Linked DNA regions of Sinobacterium norvegicum. The protein of the gene in region 1 interacts with the protein of each later gene in a pairwise test. Links are inferred from orthologs where the notes say so. Each region holds a gene or a part of one and is shown on either strand. Other genes may lie near its edges.

Region 1 (7,775 bases):
ACTATTCCCGACATGCTGGCCCTCGATGCATTTATTAGCAGCAACGGCGATTAACCAAGCCTGGAGGTGGTCAGCATGGTCGCCACCTGTTGCTGCAAGGCCTCAACATCAAGCGCCTGGGGGGAAATTGCGGGCTCGGCCGCGATCTCAACCCGTGAATAAAAACGCTTGGGCAACGTGGTCAACGCTGGACCACCGCGATGACTAAAAAAGCTCCCCCACAAACCACTCAGGGCCACCGGAATAACTGGTACCGGTGTCGTCTCAACAATACGCTGCAAACCAGTCTTAAACTCATTCATACGACCATCGGTGGTCAACTTTCCCTCTGGGAAAATACAGAACAAATCACCCTGCTCTAAGCCAGCTCTGATATCAGCCATCGCCTTGTCATAGGCTGGCCGATCGACATGAGACGAGACAATGGGAACTGCCTTACCGACGCGGAACATATAATTTAACACCGGTATATCATAGATAGGCTTGAACATAATAAAGCGAATCGGACGCCTAACGGCGCCCCCCAGCAGCAAAGCATCAACATAACTGACGTGATTGGCGGCAATGATTGCTGCGCCTTCACCAGGTATGTTCTGTAACCCTTTATGACTGACACGATATACCGTATGGGTCAGCATCCAGATGATAAACCGCACAGTGAAGTCGGGCACCTGGCCATAAATAAATAACGCGACAATGATATTCAGTATCGATAACAGCAGGAAGAAGTCAGCAATAGTCAATGGCAATAATGTCAGACTAACTATCGCCAGCACAGCACTGGCCACCATGAAGATTGAATTTAAAATATTGTTCGCGGCAATGGTTCTGGCCTTGGCATCCTTGTCTGCCTTCGACTGAATATAGGCATACAAAGGCACCGTGTAAAAACCACCAAAGACGCCCAACATCGCCACGTCAAAGAGTATTCTTAGCGATGGCGGGTGAGCGACAAACTCGCCGGCGGTGACAAACTCACCGGCTACAGGTAGCAAGTCATAGCTGTTAATAGCAAAGTATATATCGACACCAAATAAGCTAAGACCTAACGATCCCAAGGGAACCAGGCCTATTTCAATCACCCCCGCCGACAGCTTTTCACACAGCAATGAACCCAGAGCCACGCCAATTGTAAAGGCACATAACAACAGGGTGACAACGTTATTATCGGCAGAAAGATAATCCTTACTCAAAGCCGGTAATTGCGTCAGATAAGCCGCACCCAACAACCAAAACCAAGAAACGGCCAGCAGCGACAAGAAAATGGGACGATTACTGCGCATCGAGCTAACCAGCTTAACACTTTCGGTCAATGGATTAGCCTTTATAGACAGCGTTGGATCCGATGCCTGCGCCGAAGGAATCCAATAACTGGCCACCAAGCCTGTCACTGACACCGCTAAAATAACCAGCGACAGCAACCAGACAGCCTGCTGTTGACCAGCCAGCAATCCACCACAAATGGTACCGAGTAATATGGCGACAAAAGTCCCCATTTCAACCTGTGCATTTCCCGCCACCAACTCTTGCTCGGACAAAACCTGGGGCAACAATGAGTATTTAATCGGCCCAAAAAAAGTCGACTGAGCGCCCAGTAAAAACAGCACCAGCAACATCGCCCATATTTCACCGGTATATAGCGCCACACTGGCCAAAACCATGATGGCCACCTCGGCGACCTTGATTATTCGTGTGAGTACTGCCTTGTCGTACTTGTCCGCTAACTGACCCGATAAAGCAGAGAAAAGAAAAAACGGAAGAATAAATAGGCCGGCGGCAAGGTTGACCAACAGGCTGCCTTGCTGGCTGCTGCTGGCCTGAAACACCAGCAGGACGATAAGTGCATTTTTATACACGTTATCATTAAATGCCCCCAGAAACTGAGTGACAAACAACGGTAAGAATCGACGTTCCGATAACAGCTTAAATTGTCCACTCACAATGACGCATCCCTAGCCAAATAGGCTCTATCGTGCATCGAATTTGCTGTGTGTGCAATGACAATCCACTCTAATTAAGCGGCTTGATAGGGCGAGGTATCGATCGAAATCATATTATTTAACTGCAACACCAATACCCGGGCAATAGAGGGCGACGCGGGATAATCATCAACCAGCAGCTGATGGTAGTCAGCAACAGCGGATAACACCAAAACTATATCGGCAAGGTTATCGATGGAGGTTTCAACATTATTGCAGGCCTTAATAACGTCGAGTGCGGCACTCGCGTCCCGAAACTCTTCTTGCAACTGACTGACTAAGGCATAATTATTTCGTGTCGTTAGTTGCTCCAGTGTATTGCGAATAAACAACAGCGAGTAATTAAGCTGCTGATATTGATTATTGATCAACAACTGACTTTTACTTTCTTCAATATTCAATATAACCTCCGCTATTTTTGCTCTACTCCTGCCAAAAAACTATTGAGGTAAAAACAAGCAGAGCCCATCAATATTATCACTGCGACGCTTGAATTATTATATCCATTCGATAGCGAGTGCAACCGCTCAATAGCTAAACTGTTAGCCAATTAATTTTTTTTGCAGAATAAATAACAAAGCACCCTCAGCTTAACAGGAAATTATTACCGGTTTATTGCTCTTTCTATTACAATGGTTAAAAAATTTGGCTTTCAACGGCGCGACTAAACACTATGATTGAAAAAAAGCATCTAATCAAAATTGCCAATATGAAAATGCCCTTCGGGCGTTACCAAGGCAGAGTCCTAATGGACATCCCCGATGAATACTTACTCTGGTTCCGCAAACAAGGCTTCCCCAGCGGCGAGCTGGGCATACTACTGGAGTTAACGCTGGAAATTAAAACCGAGGGCGTTGAATCGGTACTGGAGCCGCTTAGACAACATTAGGTGCGGGCTGATCTTGTTATTTTTTTTGCCGTCGTCGACCGCCTCCGACCTTTAGGTTTTGCCACCTTAACCCCTTTCAGCCCCGTTGGCAGCGTTGCTTTTGCCTCTTTAATCAGCGGAAACAGCGATTGCTGCAGCGGCGTCATAAAGCCGCTATAGCTACTTTCTCTCTCACTGATACTATTCAGCGCCGCTTCCCATTGCGCCGTCATATCAGCACTGGTCGCTGATACCGGCAGGCTGGCAATCAGCCCCTTGCCCGCTTCTGTCGCCTGAATATTTTTTCCACAACGCTGCAAGAAACTGCGTTTAAATAATAATTCAATAATACCCGCCCGGGTCGCCTCAGTGCCTAAGCCATCGGTGTCTTTCAGTATTTTTCTGATTGCATCGCTGCTGACATACCGGGAAATCCCTGTCATTGCAGCCAATAAGGTGCCATCGTTATAAGGCTTTGGCGGCTCCGTGGCTTTTTCCAACACCTTCGCATCAATACAGCTCAACATCTCTCCCTGAGCCAGCGCCGGTAGGGTTTGCTCCTGCTGATGCCCTCGATCTGGCAGCACCTTTTTATAGCCAAGCTCTACCTCCTGCCTTGCCTTGGCGACAAATACACCACCACTTATCTCTAGCTCCACGGTGGTTTCATTAAACGCGTAGGACGGCAAGAACTGCGCTAAATAGTAGCGACTAATTAATTCATACAGCTGTCTAAGAGGCTTGTCTAAGGCTGACACGTCTTGCTTTCTGGCGGTTGGGATGATGGCATGGTGAGCATCCACCTTGCTGTCGTTCCAGCACCGCCCCTTAAGTGATAAATCTGCCTCATCAACAACGCAATTTAATTCAACGATATTGGCTGCCACAGCACCACTAACCTGACCGGCCATCGCGTGTTGATCCACCGGCAGGTAGCGGCTATCGGAGCGCGGGTAGGTGATCAGCTGATGACGCTCATAAAGTTGCTGGCAATTATCAAGCACCTGCTGTGCCGTCATCGCATAACGCTTGTTCGCCTCGATTTGTAGTGCGGACAAATTAAACAATAATGGTGGCGGTTGTTTTTTCAGTGTTTTATCGAGTTTCGATACCAGCGCTACCTGTCCGCTGATGCGCGAGCAGACATTCTCAGCCAACCCCTTATTCAGCACTCGGCCCTGCTCATCACGGTAGGGGTCGCAGGCCTTGCTGGGCTGCCAGCGCGCTCGAAATGATGGCGACTGCCCACCCTGTTGCTTTACCACCGCTTCGACTTGATAAAACGGTTTACTGATAAAACGCTGTATTTGCCGATCGCGCTCGACCACCAGCCCGAGCACCGGTGTCTGTACTCTGCCAACCGATAGTACGCCTTGATAACCGACTTTTTGCCCTTGTAGTGTATAGGCACGTGTCATGTTAATGCCGTATAGCCAATCGGCCCGCGAGCGCGCCAAGGCGGAGGTCGACAAGGGAATGAAATCGTTGTTATCACGCATCTTCGTCATCGCATGACGCACTGCCATTGAGTTTAAATCACTGATCAACAAGCGCTGAACACCTTTCGCGCGCGCCCCTTTAACGCCGTGGTAAGCCAGCACTTGATCGACCAGAAGCTGACCTTCTCGGTCAGGGTCACCGGCATGCACAATGCTATCTGCCTGTTTAATTAGAGATTTAATAATTTTTAGCTGTTTTCGTGTTTTGCTTTTCGGTACCAATTGCCACTGTTCAGGGATAATCGGCAGACGGTCAATAGACCATTTTTTTAAGCTGGCATCATAACGTTCAGGCTCGGCCTGTTCGAGCAGGTGGCCAATACACCAGGTGACACAGTCACCGTCAGCAGAATAAATACAGCCATCCTGTTTTTTCAAAGGTTTGGCCAGAACGTCGGCAATGGCGCGCCCTAGGCTTGGTTTTTCGGCAATAAAGAGTCTCATCAAACAACTGTATAAAACAACAGTAGATGTTGCAAGTTATTCACTGTAACAATTCCGCTGGTACAGACCTTTCGATGGCTGGGCCTCCCCTTAGGCTATTGCCGCTCTATAGCAACACAGTTAGACTGCTAAGCATTATTCCGCCTCCTGACATAAGAACTATTCATGCCCGCGCCCCGACGTTCCAAAAGCAAAAAAAATGCCAAAAAGCTCGCTAAATCGATCACCCTAAAGCTTGGCCCGAGGCCGGCTATATCCCTGTCAATCCAGCAGGCGTTGCACCTCTGCCAACAACACTTAAAAAAACAGCAGACCAGCACTGCCAAGGCCATCTTGTTGCAGATCAACCAGCAACAGCCCGACCTTCTCGAGGTCGACTTGATGATGTCGGACATCCTCGACAGCGCAGCTCAATACGATGATTTGCTACTACATGCCAAGGCTTCTGTTCAGCGCCACCCACGTCAGGTTTCCTGCCTGCTCGGCTTGGCAACCGCTCTGCGCCATCTACAACGCCACACCGAGGCAGAGGCTATTTTGTTAAAGGCTCAGAAACTCGCGCCGGGCAACGCCCAGGTATTCAACCATCTTGGCATCATCCAGAAAGAGTCTGGCCAACTGGATAACGCACTGGCCAACTTCGATCGTGGCTTGGCAATCAATCCCAAACTGTCGGAAATTTATTGGAATCGAGCTGACCTCGATCACAGCGATAATCCTGTACTGCTGACACAAATGCAAACACTCACTAACAGCCCGCAGTGTGGCGATAATGCTGCCGCCAGACTGCATTACGCAATGGCAAAATATTATCGCCATCAACAACAAACAGAACCTGAATTTGAACAACTAAGACTGGGTGCCAAGCGCAAAAAAAACACGCTAAATTACCAGCACCAGGAAGAATTGAATCGTCACGATGAGGTTATCCATTGTTTCGATCAGACGTTCTTTCAACAGCAATTAGCCGCCACACTGCCTGAATCATCGACAACCACGCCGATTTTTGTCTGCGGCATGGCCAGAAGCGGCACCACACTGGTGGAACAAATCATCTCTTCTCACTCCGATGTCATCGCCGGGGATGAGCGCCCAGACCTGCTCAATGCCACGGCAGAGCATCTACAAAAGAGCCGCAACGAACAGCCCTATCCGCAGTGGGCCAAAGACTTTAAACAACGGGACTGGCAGGCAATTGGCCATCAGTATCGAGTGACCACCAATGACCTTGGCCAGCGCAGAATGTTTACCGACAAATGGCTCAGTCACTATGAGGCCATCGGTTTGATTCATCTCGCTCTGCCAGATGCCAAGATTATTCACCTGCAGCGCAACCCGATGGACAACCTATTTGGTTGCTTCAAACAACTGTTTCAGCAGGGCATTGCCTATAGCTACGACTTCAACGAACTGGCGGAGTATTACCACAGTTACCGCCAACTCATGGCGCATTGGGATGCCGTGTTGCCCGGCAAGGTTTACCATATCCAATACGAACAATTGGTCACCAATCAGCAACAGACAACCGCAGAACTCTTGGCTTTTTTGGGCTTGGAGTGGCAACAGAACTGCGTGGATTTTCATCACAACAGCCGCCCTGTTAGAACGGTCAGCAGCAGTCAGGTTAGACAGCCAATGTCCGAGGCCAACATCAATAATTGGCGGCGTTACGAGCGGCAACTAGAGCCGCTTAAACAGCGACTCATTGAACTAGGCTATTCCAGCGAACTATAGCCGCTACGGTATTTGTTGGCCTCATCAACAGCCATGTCAATCTCATCGTCGGACAACATGTTTTTTAAAATTCGGCCATTAGTCGATAGGGTATGTCGATGCCAGTTCTCCGTAGATTTTAAATCACCCTCGTTGGCCAGCATCCACCACGTGTAGGCCTGCTGGTAATCTTTTTCAACCACGGTGCCGGTATAGCCAAACCAATAGAGAGCATACTGGCTGAGGGAATCACCCTGCTCGGCGCCTTTTTTGTAGTAACCGTAGGCAGCCTCCACATCTGGCCTGCCTGCCTTCCCTGACTCCAACATATAACCTTTGTGATAATAGGCGCGAACGCTGCCATATGCGATGGCACGCTCAAGTAGTTGGCCAGCCTCATCAAAATTGTATTGACCGATGGCGCTGACCGCCAAATCTTTACAGGAAGCCGCCCACTGCTGCTGGCAGGCTAGGCTGTGCAACGCCATTGCCTTCGCCTCATCCCTTGCAATATAGACACCCTGCTGCAACAGCTGCGCCATGCGATATTGTGCCTCGACATAATCTTCTGCCAAGGCCTTACGGTAGTAGTCAACGGCCATCTTGCGCGCTGTTTCTGAGTCTCGCTGAAGATAAAGTTCAGCCAATAGAAATTGACCCTCGGCACCCGCCAAGGTCGACGCCTTAACGCAGTCTTTCTTAGCTGTCACCAAATCCTTTTCCAGCAATGCCTGACGGCAGCTGCTCAACCACTTGGCCTGCATTTCATCACTAACAGCAGGCGTAGTGTTGACCGTCACCGCCCTATCGGTCGTTGATAATTGGCTCTCTATGGTATCGTTGGATTGCCCGCAAGCCACGAGTAGAAGAAGTGTCAGATAAATAACGGGGCGCATAACTTGTCTTCCCTGCATGATCGATTCATTCCCTTAATGCTTAATATCGATGTCAGCACTGCTCCGCAGCACTAAGGTTTGCCTCTGAAGAAACGAGACAAACCATAATCGTTATGTGAAGTCTATCACACCCCTAAATATAGGGGATAGCATTAAAGAGAGTGGACTAGCCGCCAGTTTGGAAGCGCAAAGCCTTTTTCTCAAGCAGTCTGAAGATAAGCGTTAGCACCGCAGTTATCATCAAATAGAAACCGCCCGCCACCGAGAATACCACGAGGGTGTCATAGGTCTGGGCATTAATACGCTGTGCATAACCCATTAAATCCATGATTGTAATGGTGCTGGCCAACGAGGTTCCCTTAACCACCATAATCAC
Region 2 (7,744 bases), 890 kb from region 1 along the record:
TATCGGCATTACGCTTAAGCATTTCCTGCTCATACAGCCTTGCCCGTAACATTTTCCACGCCTGATCACGGTTTTTATGCTGTGACCGCTGGCTCTGACACTCGGCCACAATACCTGTCGGTTCGTGGGTTAAACGCACCGCCGAGTCAGTCTTGTTAACGTGCTGACCACCGGCACCTGAGGCGCGGTAGGTGTCAGTGCGAACGTCCGATGGGTTGATATCAATCTCGATATTATCGTCAATTTCCGGTGACACAAACACCGAACTGAATGAGGTGTGGCGACGACTGCCCGAATCGAAGGGGGATTTACGCACCAGACGGTGGACGCCGGTTTCGGTGCGCAGCCAGCCGAAGGCATAGTCGCCCTCGAAACGAATCGTGGCGCTCTTGATGCCCGCGACATCGCCAGCTGAGCACTCTTCCAATGTTGTCTTAAAGCCCTTGGCCTCTCCCCAGCGCAGATACATGCGCAGAATCATTTCAGCCCAGTCCTGAGCCTCGGTGCCGCCGGAACCCGACTGGATATCAAGGTAGGCATTAGAGGCATCCATGTCGCCGGAGAACATCCGGCGAAATTCGAGCTTCTCAAGCTGGGCCTGATAGTCGGCCAACTCCTCCAAGCCACTCTCGAGCGCCTCGGCATCGTCTTCTTCGCGAGCCATCTCCAGCATCACGTCTAAATCATCGGCACCTTCGGTCAAATCATCGATGGTCTTAACCACGGCCTCGAGGTCTGAGCGCTCTTTACCCAGTTTTTGAGCACGTTCGGGATCGTCCCAGACGGTAGGCTCGGCCAGCTCGGCCTCAACTTCGACTAATTGTTCTTTCTTGTTGTCGTAGTCAAAGATACCCCCTAAGCGTTTCAGCACGCTGACGGATATCTTTAATACCATTACTTAGGCTGTTGACCTCTAACATCGGATAATTCACTCGCAAAAGATAATATGATGGCAGCCCAAAATTCCAAGCCGCTGACGCCGCCAGAGGCTGAGCCTATAGCGGGCGGAAAACAGCCGATTTTACCCCAATATCCCACAAAGCTCTAGGGATGTTTAAGCCACGGCGAGGTAATCGACCAATAACTGCACCGTCTGTTTACCACGGAACTCATTGATATCCAGCTTATATGCCAGCGACACACGGTTAACATCCAGGTTTGGCCACTGCTTAGGGTCAATATTGAAGGCGATGGCATCGATTAACATGCCATCGAAACCACTGGGCGCCAATACCATCTTCAAATGACTGCCACCAACCAAGCGTTGCTGCACCAGGGTAAACTCGCCGTCGAACACCGGCTCGGCAAAGCGCTGCCCCCAGGGACCAGCCTCACGCAGACGATGAGCCAGGTCGAGAGTAAATTGCTCCGGCCCCAACTCGCCATCACTGAGCACCACCGCCTGTAGCTCGTCCTCGTCCAGGGTGTTGCGCGCCTGCTGATCAAACAGCTGACTGAACAGGTTGTAGTTTTCCGGCGCAATGGTCAAACCGGCGGCCATCGCATGGCCACCAAACTTATGAATCAAGCCCGGGTTCTTCGCGTCAATGGCGGCAATGGCATCGCGCATATGAAAGCCGGCAATCGAGCGCGCCGAGCCTTTGACCCCGCCATCATCGCCCTGGGCAAAAATAATCACCGGCCGATGATGTTTATCCTTAATCCGCGACGCGAGAATACCAATCACTCCCTCGTGCCAGGTCTTATCGAACAGACAGACTCCCCAGGGCAGTTCCGCCTCATCAACCTGCAACCGAGCCAGAGCCTGGTCCGCCTCCTGCTGCATCGAGCCTTCGATGCTTTTTCTGTCCTGATTCAAACCATCTAATTCCGCGGCAATTTCAGCGGCACGAATGGCATCAGAGGTTAGCAGGCACTCGACACCCAGCGACATATCATCCAGCCTACCGGCGGCATTGAGTCGCGGACCAATAGCAAAGCCCATGTCACTGGCCACCACACGGTGATAGCTACGCTTGGCCAACTCTAAAATATGCAAAATTCCCGGCCGCGCCTTACCCGCTCGAATGCGTGCCAGACCTTGGTGCACCAAAATACGATTATTTCTATCCAGTGGCACCACATCGGCGACGGTACCCAGCGCCACAATATCGAGATAGTCTGCCATATTAGGCACCGCCATGCCCTGATTGCTGAACCAGCCACGCGCAACCAACGCCGCCCGCAGCGCCGCCATCACATAAAAAATCACCCCGACGCCGGCAATATTCTTGCTGGCAAAGCCGCAGCCGGGCTGGCTGGGATTAACAATGGCATCGGCAGCCGGTAATGTATCGCCGGGCAGGTGATGATCGGTGACCACCACCTTCATGCCCGCCGCATGGGCAGCCTCGACACCGGCGATGGCGGCAATACCATTATCGACGGTAATCAAAAGTTCAGCACCCAGCGCCTTGGCCTCATCGACCAGGCGTGGCGTTAAGCCATAACCGTGGGTAAAACGGTTAGGGACTAAGTAGGTAACTGACGCCAGGCCCATTGCCCGCAGCGCCAGAATTGATAAGGCCGAACTGGTAGCACCGTCGGCGTCGTAATCACCCACAATGACAATTTGTCGCTGCTGCTCGACTGCCTCGACCAGTATGGCAACCGCTGAGTCCATGCCTTTAAAAGTCGCCGGCATTAACATCCCTGCCAGCTGACGCTCGAGTTCAACCGTTGCATTGATTTTTCGGCTGGCATAGATTCTCGCTAGCAGGGGCTCTACTCCCTCGGCCATCAAAGACTCAATAGCCTTATCATCGGCGCTGCGGCGACGGACAGTTTTGCTCATTTAGCTGACTCTTATGAAAAATATAAAACTATTCTACCTGAGTTACATCGGTAAAGCGTTGGTAAGCCGAACGATCTTCATCGGTGGCCGGCTGTTTCTGCTCATAAAAATATTTGAATCCTGCAGCGATAGCTGGTTGACTGCGCTGAAGATATTCCACCAACAAATAGCGGTTAAGCCACTCGCCAAGATTGCCCCAGGGCAGCTGATAATACAGGGTGAAACTGACCCAGGTTTGATCGCTGGAAATACCCTCTAAGGCATAGCGGAACTGTGAAAAAACAAAGGGCTTAACCGGTCCGCCCTGCTCCTCCAGAGCCAGCAAAAAACCCTGCTCTGGCTGCCACTCTATAATTGTTTCAACAATATAGCTGCCATCGCTGTTATACACCTGACGTGAAGCCCCCAAGCCGGTTAGCTGCTCACTGACCACCTGAGTATCGACAATATTCGGCACATAATTATGCGCCACCGTAAAGTCCTGTAACTGCTGCCAAACCTCAGCAATAGGCTGTTCGACCACCACGGTGGTGGTGATCAAATGTTGCTTCGCCTCACCGGTATTGGCCGCAACCACCAGTACAGAGATGAGGACAATCAAAGACAAGACAAGGGCTTTCACGATTTTTTTCATTATCACTGCTCTTTTATATTTTTCTGATAAAAAAAAACCACCAAGTTATCTCGGTGGTTTTTGCCGCGCAACAGACAATCCCGTTACTTTAGACTGTCTGCAATAAACTGCTGAATAACAGCCAAGTCATCGGGCTTAACCGTATAGCGCTCCTCACGACTCATCAGATCAGCCATGTGGTGTGGTAGCGCCGGCGCATCTTCCTGACCCGCCGCCTTGGCTGCATCGGCAAATTTAGCCGGGTGCGCTGTCGCCAGGGTAATCATTGGGATGGCACTGTCGCGAACACATTCGCGCGCCGCCTTAACACCGATGGCACTGTGTGGGTCGAGTAAATACTCGCTCTCCTCATAGACCCGGCGAATAGTTTCGACAGTTAGTGCGTCATCAACAGCATAGCTATCGAACAACTCTCGCGCCTTGGCAAAGGCGTCATCACCAATCGAAGCGGAACCCGCAGCGAAGTCGGTCATGAACTGATTAATCTTATCGGCATTCTTACCGCTGAGTTCAAACAGCGCACGCTCAAAGTTTGATGAAATCATGATATCCATACTTGGCGACAGAGTGTGCTCCAAGCCATGGGTCTCATATTTATTCTGCGACATAAAGCGGTGCAGAATATCGTTTTTATTCGTGGCGATAATCAGCTGACTAATCGGCAAGCCCATTTGCTTGGCCAGGTAACCGGCAAAAATATCACCGAAGTTACCGGTGGGCACACTGAAGGCCACCTTGCGCTCTGGCGCGCCAACAGACAGGCCAGCCCAAAAATAATAGACAATCTGAGCCATGATGCGTGCCCAGTTGATCGAGTTAACCGCCGCTAGACGACGACCGTTCGGCAAGAATGACTGATCGGCAAAGCTGGCCTTGACCATGTTTTGACAGTCGTCGAAATTACCCTCGACGGCAATGTTAAAGACGTTATCTTCCAGTACCGAGGTCATCTGACGACGCTGTACATCGGAGACGCGGTTGTGCGGGTGCAGAATAAAGATATCGATATTCTTACAGCTGCGACAGCCCTCGATGGCGGCAGAGCCGGTATCACCCGAGGTGGCCCCCATAATGACCACACGCTCGTCTTTACGCTTTAACACGAAGTCGAACAGACGGCCAAGTAACTGCAGCGCGAAATCTTTGAAAGCCAGTGTCGGACCATGGAACAACTCCAGCACCCACTCGTTTTTACCCAGCTGCACCATTGGCGCCACAGCCTTGTGACGGAAGGTGGCATAGCTTTCATCGATCAACCGCTTAAAGTCTTCATCACCAATGGCACCGTCGATGAACGGCTTCATAATGGTAAAGGCCAATTCGGGGTATTCCATCGACGCCATGGCGGCGATTTCTTGCTGACTAAACGTCGGCATCTTTTCAGGTACATACAGGCCGCCATCGGGGGCTAGGCCGGTCAGTAAAACATCTTCAAAACCAAGGGCCGGTGCCTGGCCACGTGTGCTGATATATCGCATATTACACCTTGTCTATTATGCCCTTGCGGAGGCTTAGGCTTTACATTCTTTAATCCGGCCGCAGCCGGGAACTATGATGACGCTTGCTAACTAACGCCTTAAGCGTCTAACGAATCGACACGGATGCGGACGACCTCGCCCTGAATACTGCTCAGCTGCGCCAACTTTTGCAGCGCTGCGTCCATATTTTTCTCGATTGTTTTATTGGTCAAAATAATCATCGGTACGGTCTCTTCGCCATCGACCGGCTGCTGCTGAATCAACGCCTCGATGCTGATACCTTCCTCGCTGATCACCTGTGCCACAGATGACAACACACCGGGCTTGTCATCGACTGACATACGCAGGTAATAAGCGCTTTCAAACTGCTCGGCACTGACGACAGCGGTATCCATCATTTTATCGGCATGGAAGCCAAGCGCAGCCACACGGTGATCGGCATCGGACTCAATGCCACGAGCCAAATCAATGATATCGGCGACCACCGCAGAGGCGGTAGGCTCAGCACCAGCACCGGCACCGTAATACAGTGTTGGACCAACAGCATCGGCCTCAACCATCACCGCATTCATCACGCCGTGAACGTTAGCGATCAAGCTCTTTTCGGGTATCAGTGTCGGGTGAACGCGAAGTTCGACGCCGTTCTGCTGACGACGGGCAATACCCAAGTGTTTAATACGGTAGCCCAGTTGCTCGGCGTACTCGACATCGGCCTTGGCAATCTTAGTAATGCCCTCGGTATAGGTCTTATCAAATTGCAGCGGAATGCCAAAGGCAATAGAGGCGAGTATGACCAGCTTGTGCGCCGCATCGATACCCTCGACATCGAAAGTAGGGTCAGCCTCGGCATAACCAAGCTCCTGCGCCTCTTTCAACACATCTTCGAAGGCACGTCCCTTGTCGCGCATTTCGGTCAGAATAAAGTTGCCCGTGCCGTTAATAATACCGGCCAACCACTCGACCTTATTGCCAGCCAAACCTTCACGCAGTGCTTTGATGATTGGGATGCCACCGGCGACAGCGGCCTCATAGCAAACACTGACACCCTGTTCTTTTGCCGCAGCGAAAATTTCGTTGCCGTGCAAGGCAATCAACGCCTTGTTGGCTGTCACCACGTGCTTACCGTTGGCAATAGCCTTCAACACTAATTCTTTGGCGATGTCACAACCGCCGATCAGCTCAACCACAATATCGACATTGGGGTCTTCTGCAACGGCGAAAATATCACGGCTGACTTGCATGTTTGAGGTATCACAATGGGGGTTATCGCGGCGAGCACCAATATGCTCAACAACAACCTCACAACCAGTACGCGCTGCAATTTCAGCCGCGTTGCGAGTTAACACATTTACAGTACCGCTACCGACAGTACCCAAGCCACATAGCCCGACTTTCACTGGTTTCAAAATATCATCCTCAATCAACATCTAAATAGTGCATATGACTAGCAAGTCATTTGATTTTTAATAGTTTATTAGACTGCAACCGGCTTAAAACAGGTCAAAAAATGCCTCACAACCGCCGCCACAACCTAAACAGCTAAAATTTGCAGCGTATTGTACCCTCTTTTTGCCTCGGTAAATACTAAAGATATAGCGACAAAGACCGCAGCCCTGTTCCGACGATCAACAGCAATTCACAGACAAAAAAAAGCCGCCGCAGTTGCGACGGCCGCCTCGGTCGTTACGATTACTGAATGCCGAGACGCTTAGCCAGCTCGTTGGCCGGCATATAACCTGGCACCAGACTGCCATCCTCAAGCACCAGCGCCGGCGTACCGCTGACACCCATCCGACCGCCAAGCTCATACTGCTCGGCCACCGGGTTGTCGGCACAGACATTTTTGGCAATATTTTGACGCGCCTTCAGTTTGTTCATCGCCTCCTGCTTATCATCGGCACACCAGGCACTGGCAATCTTGTTATAGGACTCCGAGCCAATACCGGCACGGGGATAGGCCATATACTGCACGGCAACACCGAGTTTATTCAACGCCGGGACTTCCTGATGCAGCTTCTGACAGTAGTAACAGTCAACATCGGTAAACACGGTCACCGTTGCCTTGGTTTCACCCGCTGGCGCAAAGATAATCATATCCTTGCTATCCACTCCGGCCATCAAGGCCTTACGGGGCGCGTTTTGCGCCATTTCGGTCAGGTTAACCACGCCGCTTGGTGCCACCTCAAATAGCTCACCGGCCACAAAGTGGCTTCCCTGCGGGTTAATGTATAACAGCGGCCCATTCACAATCTGCACCTGGTAGATATCCTTCATTGGGCTCTGCTCGACTGCGCCAAATTGCAGATCGGGGCGCGACTGCTTAATCCTGGCCAATACCTGATCGCTATCGATCACCGCCTCTGCCGCCTGTACCGAAAACGCCGATATCAACACAGCAACAATCAATACAACCTGTAATACACCCGCCTTTAACATATCCTACTCACTTATTAATAATTCGTTTTACTGGCATCACCCTAATAGCATTAGAGTCGCCAATCAACCGTTAGTTCCGCCACCCACCAACGAGATCACATCATCCTGTGACGACAACAGCAATCGCTAACCCCGAGGGTGGTGCTGATCATGCAGCGACTGCAATCGCGCCTTGGCAACATGGGTATAGATTTGAGTGGTCGATAAGTCACTGTGACCCAGTAATAGCTGCAACACCCGCAGATCGGCACCGTGATTGAGCAGGTGGGTAGCAAAGGCATGGCGCAACGTGTGCGGCGACAAGCTCTTCTGTATGCCCGCCTCCAGCGCGTAGCGCTTAATACGATGCCAGAATGTCTGCCGGGTCATTTGCCGCCCCCGCGAGCTCGGAAAGACAACCTC

What was found.
Region 2: the proteins of L9P87_RS08510 (region 1) and recJ interact in binary tests that used the Escherichia coli proteins (3 or more experiments, as listed by UniProt). The link is inferred for Sinobacterium norvegicum from one-to-one orthologs.

Annotation. Positions count from the first base shown.
Region 1 is NZ_CAKLPX010000001.1:1,890,061-1,897,835, forward strand. The notes cover bases 2,328-5,232. They hold L9P87_RS08510 (DNA topoisomerase III), read right to left. Parts: upstream 4,791-5,232; coding sequence 2,865-4,790; downstream 2,328-2,864. Other genes in these bases: L9P87_RS08500 (hypothetical protein), read right to left, coding at 2,328-2,380; L9P87_RS08505 (DUF3820 family protein), read left to right, coding at 2,653-2,868; L9P87_RS08515 (tetratricopeptide repeat-containing sulfotransferase family protein), read left to right, coding at 4,956-5,232. Outside these bases: L9P87_RS08490 (Crp/Fnr family transcriptional regulator), read left to right, coding at 1-54; L9P87_RS08495 (MFS transporter), read right to left, coding at 51-1,940; more of L9P87_RS08500, read right to left, coding at 2,015-2,327; more of L9P87_RS08515, read left to right, coding at 5,233-6,524; L9P87_RS08520 (tetratricopeptide repeat protein), read right to left, coding at 6,506-7,417; arginine ABC transporter permease ArtM, read right to left, coding at 7,566-7,775.
Region 2 is NZ_CAKLPX010000001.1:1,001,662-1,009,405, forward strand. What follows is about bases 425-3,298. They hold recJ (single-stranded-DNA-specific exonuclease RecJ), read right to left. Parts: upstream 2,795-3,298; coding sequence 1,055-2,794; downstream 425-1,054. Other genes in these bases: L9P87_RS04375 (SRPBCC family protein), read right to left, coding at 2,823-3,298. Outside these bases: more of L9P87_RS04375, read right to left, coding at 3,299-3,428; thrC (threonine synthase), read right to left, coding at 3,512-4,906; L9P87_RS04385 (homoserine dehydrogenase), read right to left, coding at 5,005-6,312; L9P87_RS04390 (DsbC family protein), read right to left, coding at 6,596-7,342; site-specific tyrosine recombinase XerD, read right to left, coding at 7,469-7,744. UniProt on the Escherichia coli protein: Single-stranded-DNA-specific exonuclease.